2 regions of the Nonomuraea sp. NPDC049028 genome follow, and region 2 is predicted to be linked to the other one. Evidence: riboswitches for the same ligand, from Rfam matches in the RefSeq annotation. Region 2 holds a riboswitch; the other holds the start of a gene.
What was found. A riboswitch is a leader RNA that binds a small molecule or an ion and turns the genes downstream of it on or off. The one in region 2 is predicted to bind ZMP and ZTP.
Positions count from the first base shown of each region.

Region 1: it holds a riboswitch for ZMP and ZTP, as region 2 does, so the genes downstream of both, glyA (serine hydroxymethyltransferase) here and ACGFJ2_RS35645 (phosphoribosylaminoimidazolecarboxamide formyltransferase) in region 2, are expected to answer to the same signal.

Region 1 is NZ_JBICTR010000001.1:259,139-262,529, forward strand. It holds gene ACGFJ2_RS01195 (serine/threonine-protein kinase) at 1-1,627, shown strand, start outside; ZMP/ZTP riboswitch at 1,673-1,754, shown strand; gene glyA (serine hydroxymethyltransferase) at 1,780-3,033, shown strand; gene ACGFJ2_RS01205 (hypothetical protein) at 3,120-3,391, opposite strand, start outside.
Region 2 is NZ_JBICTR010000009.1:434,749-438,139, reverse strand. It holds gene ACGFJ2_RS35650 (hypothetical protein) at 140-784, opposite strand; gene ACGFJ2_RS35645 (phosphoribosylaminoimidazolecarboxamide formyltransferase) at 787-1,944, opposite strand; ZMP/ZTP riboswitch at 1,979-2,063, opposite strand; gene ACGFJ2_RS35640 (hypothetical protein) at 2,068-2,325, opposite strand; gene ACGFJ2_RS35635 (hypothetical protein) at 2,300-2,455, opposite strand; gene ACGFJ2_RS35630 (hypothetical protein) at 2,521-2,667, opposite strand; gene ACGFJ2_RS35625 (serine hydrolase domain-containing protein) at 2,683-3,391, opposite strand, start outside.

The DNA of each region.
Region 1 (3,391 bases), on a different contig from region 2:
CCCCTACACGCTCGTCAAGAAGCTGGGCGAGGGTGGCATGGGGTTCGTCTACCTCGCGGAGGACCCCACCGGCAGGCGCGTCGCGCTGAAGATGATGCGGCCCGAGCTGGCCGCCCGTGAGGAGTTCAGGCGCCGGTTCGGCAAGGAAGCCGAGGCCGCCAGGCGGGTCGCCAGATTCTGCACCGCCCCCGTGCTCGACGCCGGGTTCGAGGGCGGGACCGCCTATCTGGTCACCGAATACGTCGAGGGCCCCGACCTGTCCGGCGTGGTCGTCCGGCAGGGGCCGCTGACCGGGTCGAACCTGGAGGCGCTGGCCGTCGGCGTGGCCACCGCGCTGGCCGCGATCCACCAGGCCGGGGTCGTGCACCGCGATCTGAAGCCGTCCAACGTGCTGCTCAGCGCGGTCGGGCCGCGGGTCATCGACTTCGGCATCGCCCAGCTCGCCGACGCCGGGGGAGCGCCCGTCACGATCGCCCAGAGCATGGGGACGCCCGCGTACATGTCGCCCGAGCAGGCCAAGGGCGAGCAGGTGACCTCGGCGAGCGACATCTTCTCGTGGGCCGCCTTGGTGGCGTACGCGGGCATCGGCCGGCCGCCGTTCGGGTCCGGCGGGGTGGCCGAGGTCGTCTACCGGGTGATCAACCACGCGCCGGTGCTCGACGGGCTGGACGAGCGGATCAGGCCGCTGGTCGAGCGGGCGCTGGACAAGGACCCTGTGCGGCGGCCGACCGCGCAGCAACTCCTGGACCGGCTGCTCGGCCGCACCGAGGTGCCGGTCGCCGCCGCCACCAGACTCGTCTCAGACACCTGGACCCCACTCGCCCCCACCCCACCTTCCGCCGCCCCACCTTTCGCCACTCCGTCGTCAGCCACTCCGTCGTCAGCCACCCCATCGTTGGCCAGCCCGTTCTCAGCCAGCCCGTCGTCAGCCACCACGCCCGGTGCCACGCGGCCCGACAGCCGGTTGGCAGGTCCGTCCGCTGGTCCGGCGGAAGGTCCGTCCGCTGGAGTGGTGGCAGGTTCGTCCCCGGGGTCGGTTGGCGGGCCGTCCACCGGAGCGCTGGGAGGCCCGCCCGCTGCGGCGGGTGAAGGGTCGTTCGGCGGGAGGCGGGCTGCCGGGCGGCGCCGTTGGCTGGGCCCGGTCGCCGCCGCCGCGCTCGCGGCCGTCCTCGGCGTGGGCGCCACGCTCGCCGTACTGCGCCCATGGCAGGAGCGCGTCGCCGAGCCGGGCACCCCCGCCGTCACCCGCACGCTCGACGCCCTGGACACCACCTTCCAGGTGCGGATCGACTCCCTCGTGCGGCAGGGCACCACGGCCCGCCTGCAGTGGACGGTCAAGAACGTCGGCAAGAACAACGCACCCCTGTACGACAAATTCGGCGCGAGCACCCTCGACAACACCGTGTCGAAGGTCAGCATCGTTCCTCCTGGCGTGGGCAAGCCGTTGTACCCGGCGAGGAAGGACAACGCCTGTCAGTGCGCCGACGTCCCCACGGCCTCGTTCGGGGGCGGTATGCAGCTTCAGCTCTGGGCGGTCTTCGAGGGCGTGCCCCAGGACGCGGAGCACGTGGACGTCAACCTCGGGCCGCTGGGAACGATCAAGAACGTGGCCCTCTCATCTGCCTGATCACCTGATCCGTGCCCGGTCCCCCCTGCCCGATCCGCTATCGTCTAGAACGTCGCGACTGGCGCGTTAGGTGGGGCGAACCACCAGGGAGCGGAAGGGCAGAAGGCCGTGCGCCTGGGTCTTCGCACATTGTCAACGATGACAGGAGAGTCATGAGTTCTCTCACAAGCGTAGACCCGCAGATCGCCGAGCTCATCAAGGCGGAGGAGCGCCGCCAGGCCGACACCGTCAAGCTCATCGCGTCGGAGAACTACGTGTCCAAGGCCGTTCTGGAGGCCACGGGCACCGTCCTGACCAACAAATACTCCGAGGGTTACCCCGGCAAGCGCTACTACGAGGGCCAGCAGGTCATCGACCAGGTCGAGACCCTGGCCAACGAGCGGGCCAAGGCGCTGTTCGGCGTCAACCACGCCAACGTCCAGCCCTACTCGGGCTCGCCCGCCAACCTGGCCATCTACATGGCCTTCCTGCAGCCGGGCGACACCGTGATGGGCATGGGCCTGCCGTTCGGCGGTCACCTCACGCACGGCTGGTCGGTCTCGGCCACCGGCAAGTGGTTCAACCCGGTCCGCTACGGCGTGCGCCAGGACACCGGCCGCATCGACCTCGACGAGGTCAGGGCGCTGGCGCTGGAGCACCGGCCGAAGCTGATCTTCTGCGGCGGCACGGCCATCCCGCGCACGATCGACTTCGAGGGCTTCGCCTCCATCGCCCGCGAGGTGGGCGCCGTACTCGCCGCCGACATCGCGCACATCGCCGGCCTCGTCGCGGGCGGCGCGCACCCGTCGCCGGTGGGCCACGCCGACGTGATCTCCACGACCACGCACAAGACGCTGCGCGGCCCGCGCGGCGCCATGCTCATGGCCACCACCGACGAGCACGCGACCGCGCTCAACAAGGCCGTCTTCCCCGGTCTGCAGGGTGGCCCGCACAACCACACCACCGCCGCCATCGCCGTGGCCCTGCACGAGGCGTCCACCGACGACTTCAAGGCATACGCGCACCAGGTGGTGACCAACGCGAAGGCGCTGGCCGAGGAGCTGTCGAGCCGCGGCTTCGACCTGGTCTCGGGCGGCACCGACAACCACCTCATCCTGCTCGACCTCACGCCCAAGGGCATCGGCGGCAAGCCGGCCGCCCAGGCGCTCGACCGCGCGGGCCTGGAGACCAACTACAACACGGTCCCCTTCGACACCCGCAAGCCGTTCGACCCGAGCGGCATCCGCATCGGCACCCCCTCTGTCACCTCCCGGGGGATGGGGCCGGAGGAGATGCGGCAGATCGGCGCGTGGATGGACGAGGTCGTCACCGCCCTGGCCAAGGGCGACGCCGAGCACGTCATCAGCCGGGTGCACCACGAGGTGAGTGAGCTGACCGCGCAGTTCCCCGCGCCTGGTCTCTCCTGATTTCCGTTTCGGCACAGCCGCCCGCCATACGTGGCTGTAGGTCTCCAGGAAAACGGCCGCTGAGCCCCGCACAGGGCTCGGCGCCGTTACGTGCGTGTCGTTGACCGGTGGCGCGGTTCGGTGGGCCGGAGGCGTCCCTCCCGGATGGTGGCCACCGGGAGGATGCGCTGGGTGGGCTCGCGGTGGGTTCCGCGAGAATCCACATAGACCCGCTCCGTCTCCCCGGTCAGCCGGAACTCCGTGGTCTCTGCGGTCGACCGGGGCGCCGTGGCCTCTCCGACCAGCCGGAATACCGTGGCGTGCCTTATCGTGCCGTCGTTCGCCAGCCATTCCGAGTCTGGCGAGTCCATGCGCAGGA
Region 2 (3,391 bases):
GTTGGACAATCCAACGGGTGGCGCCGCCGCCATCACCGAGGCGGTGCCGGTCTGGGCGAGCGCCGCGATTGTCGCTGGAACCGTTCTGGTCGGATCGGACGTAGCCGTATTCGGGTGGGTCGCTGCCGGCCGAGTGGTGCTAGCCCGCGGTGATCTCGGTGGAGGCGAACAGTTCGCCGGTGGAGCGGCGAGTTCGGGGTGGGCGGGCGAAGACCGGGGCGGCCGTGGTGTCGATGCCGACGTTGCCGCGGAATCCTGCCAGGTAGCCGCGGCCTTTGCCCCAGCGGGCCGGGGTGAGCACAAGCGCGGTGACGATGTCTTGCAGCAAGTTCCGCTTGCGGGTGTGGTCGGGATCGTGGTCTTGCCAGGCGGTGGCGAGCAGGTCGGCCTCGTGCTGGGGCAGGCGGGTGCGGTGGTCGTGCCGGGCCGGATCGAGAAGGCTGGTGAGCCGGTCGAAGGCGCGGTAGAAACGCCAGTTGTCGGCCAGGCAGGCGTGCGGATCGTCGGCAGGTGGCCGGTCGGCGTCCAGTCCCAGATGCTCACGGGTAGTCGGGGACAGGCAGAGGCGGCCAGCCGCCAGGCTTCGGCCTCCAAAGCCGGGACGAACTGTTGGTAGCGGGCCAGCGCGGAGACGCTCATCCCGGCCGCGGCGGCCACCACGCCCAAGTCGATCCTCGCGCTCAGCAGCTCGACGATCCACGAGGAGCGCAGCCCGCGCACCGACAAGGCGGGCAGGCCGCCGGTCGGGGTGTGGCGGGCCGTCCAGGAGCTTCAGGCCATGCATCGTCAATGGTGGAACAGTCGAAGGCCGGTACGGGCGAGCGCGATCTGGTGCTCCCGGCAGGCGTCCTGCACCTCCGCGGACCGGATCGAACCACCCGGCTCGGCGATATAGCGGACGCCGTGGCGGGAGGCGTGGTCGACGTTGTCGCGGAAGGGCAGGGCGCCGTCGGAGACGAACGCCACCTCGCCCAGGGCCGCGAGCCACGATGTGCGCTGCTCGTTCGTCAGCTCAGGCATCGGCGAGGAGAGCGCTCCCGACAGGCGCAGCTTCTCCTCTGCGGTTAGGTCACCCTCGATGAAGCGGATCTGCCAGTTGATCCGATCCTGAAGCCGGACGTCCGACCGGAACGCGAGCGCGCGCACCATCGGATGGCGCCGCAGCCACCAGGTATCGACCTTCGCGCCGGCCAAGCGGGTGCAATCCACACGCGATTGCTGACCGGCACCGATACCCAACGTGGCGCCGCCACGCAGATAACACACGGAGTTGGACTGGGTGTAGCGCAGAACAATCAAGCCCAACAGCAGATCCTCGGCCGCGTTGGCCGGTAGCGTCCCGCACACGACGTCGTCCAGAAGCGCGGTCGAGAGCACAACCTCATCGCGCTCCTGGGTCAGCCGCAATCCGAATACCTCCCGCGCCTCCTGCCGCGGCGGGACGTAGGCCGGGTCCGCTTCCATGACCAGGAACCGGCCACCCCTCTTCTGGCTGAGCGCCGCCACGGTGCCCGGAGCGTACCCGGGAGCGATGACGCCGTCGCAGACCAGCCGGGTCAGCAACTCGGCGAGTTCGGCATCGACAGGCTGCGAGACCGCGATGAAGTCGCCGTAGGAGGATTTGGGATCAGCGTCGCGGGCTCGCAGGTAGGCGCTCGTGAGCGCTCCGACAGCGGCGCGGTCGACGCCGTTGAGTTCGGCGGTGACCTCGTCCACGGGCCCGGCAACTGCCGCTCCGGCGGGCGATACGTGCTTGAAGGACGCCGCTGCCGGTCTGTCCAGCGCGTTACTCGCCTCGCTCACCAATTGCCAACTGTTGAGCGCGTCGAGCATGTTGATGTAGGACGGGCTGCTATGCAGCACCCTGACCGGCCAACGGCCAGGACCCACCGGTGTGGCAATAGCCGATCGCTGCTGCGGATTCATTCCGTAGCGCAGGTCCACGTCACGACCTCCTGTGTCAGTTGAACATCACTGACGCAGGCGCCCAGGCGGTCGACGCTCACGCGAGAATGCGGCCGCTCCCCGGTGGTTGTCCACCTTCGCCAGTCGCGGCCATACACAATCCTAATCACACACGTTCGGACCAATTTGAGCCACTAGAGCAAACACGGCCGCGCCACAGTCGGCCATCCGCTCGGCCACACTCGCGTGCATGGCGATAGCGGACAACTCGACCGGGGTGGCGGTGGTGTCGATGCCGATATCGCCGCGGAAGTGGCGGAGGTAGCCCCGGCCTTTGGCCCAGCGCACCGGGGTGAGCACCAGCGCGGTGACGATGTCTTGCAGCAGTTCCCGCTTATGCGAGCGTGCTGGGGTCGTCATCCTCCCAGGCGGTGGCCAGTGTGTCGGCCTGATGATGGGGCAGGCGGGCGCGCCGATCGTGGCGGGCCGGATCCAGCACGGTGGTCAGCCGGTCAAAAGCCGGGTAGAAGCGGCGGGAGGAGGCGAGCACCTGATGGATATCTTTGGGCAGGCCGAGCCGCGTGCGGCGGCGGTCAGACAGAACGCGGCGATCCGTCAGGCCTCGACGAGAGTGGCCTTGCCGGTGTGGTTGATGGACAGCAGCAGGCAGGTCAGCACCGCGGTGATGGGCAATCCGGGCGGGCCGGGCCTCGGGCCGAGTTCGGCGTCGATCAGCGGCAGGACGCCGGAGTCGTCCAGCAAGTGCGGCTGGAGTGATCACTTCGCGGGGCAGAACAGCGATTTGAGGGCATTGGTGATGCGCGACGGCACGGTGCCGCGCTCGGCATCGTCCATGGCCAGGGTGAGGGACACGGCGAACTGCAGGCGGCCGTCGGATGAGGTGAGGGTCGCGGCGGTGAAGCCGGGGGCGCTGCCTCCACCCCCGGCGGCGAACTCGGGATTGCCGGAGCACGCGCCGCCCGCAGGTGGCGACGGCTGGCCGGGCGGCGGATCGGTGATCACTTTAGTCAGGGACGCGGGCAGCAGCTTGCCCTGGCGGAAGGCGCGCTGGAAGACACTCATCTCGCGCGCGGTGGAGATCACGCCGCCGGCGCCGAGCATGGTGGTGGCGTTGATCTTGTCGGCATCGCGCATCGTGCCCGTCTCGTCCGGGGCGTAGCCGTGCCCGTGCGGGCCCTTGATGCCCTCGGCCGCCTTGGTGGGCAGGTAGGTATCGCGCATGCCGAGCGGGGCGAAGAGCCTCCGGTTGAGTTCGGCCGCCAGTGGCCTTCCGGACAGTTTCTCGATGATCATGCCGAGTAGGATGTAGTTGGTGTTGGAGTAGTTGAAGGTCCCGATTTCCACGGGCCGGGCGTTCTTGCGTGAGGCCGCCAGCAGGTCGGTCGGGCGGTAGTCGCGCGTGGGGTCGGAGGGGTCCGGGCCGATGTAGTCGGGGATGCCCGAGGTGAGCTGGATCAGATTGCGG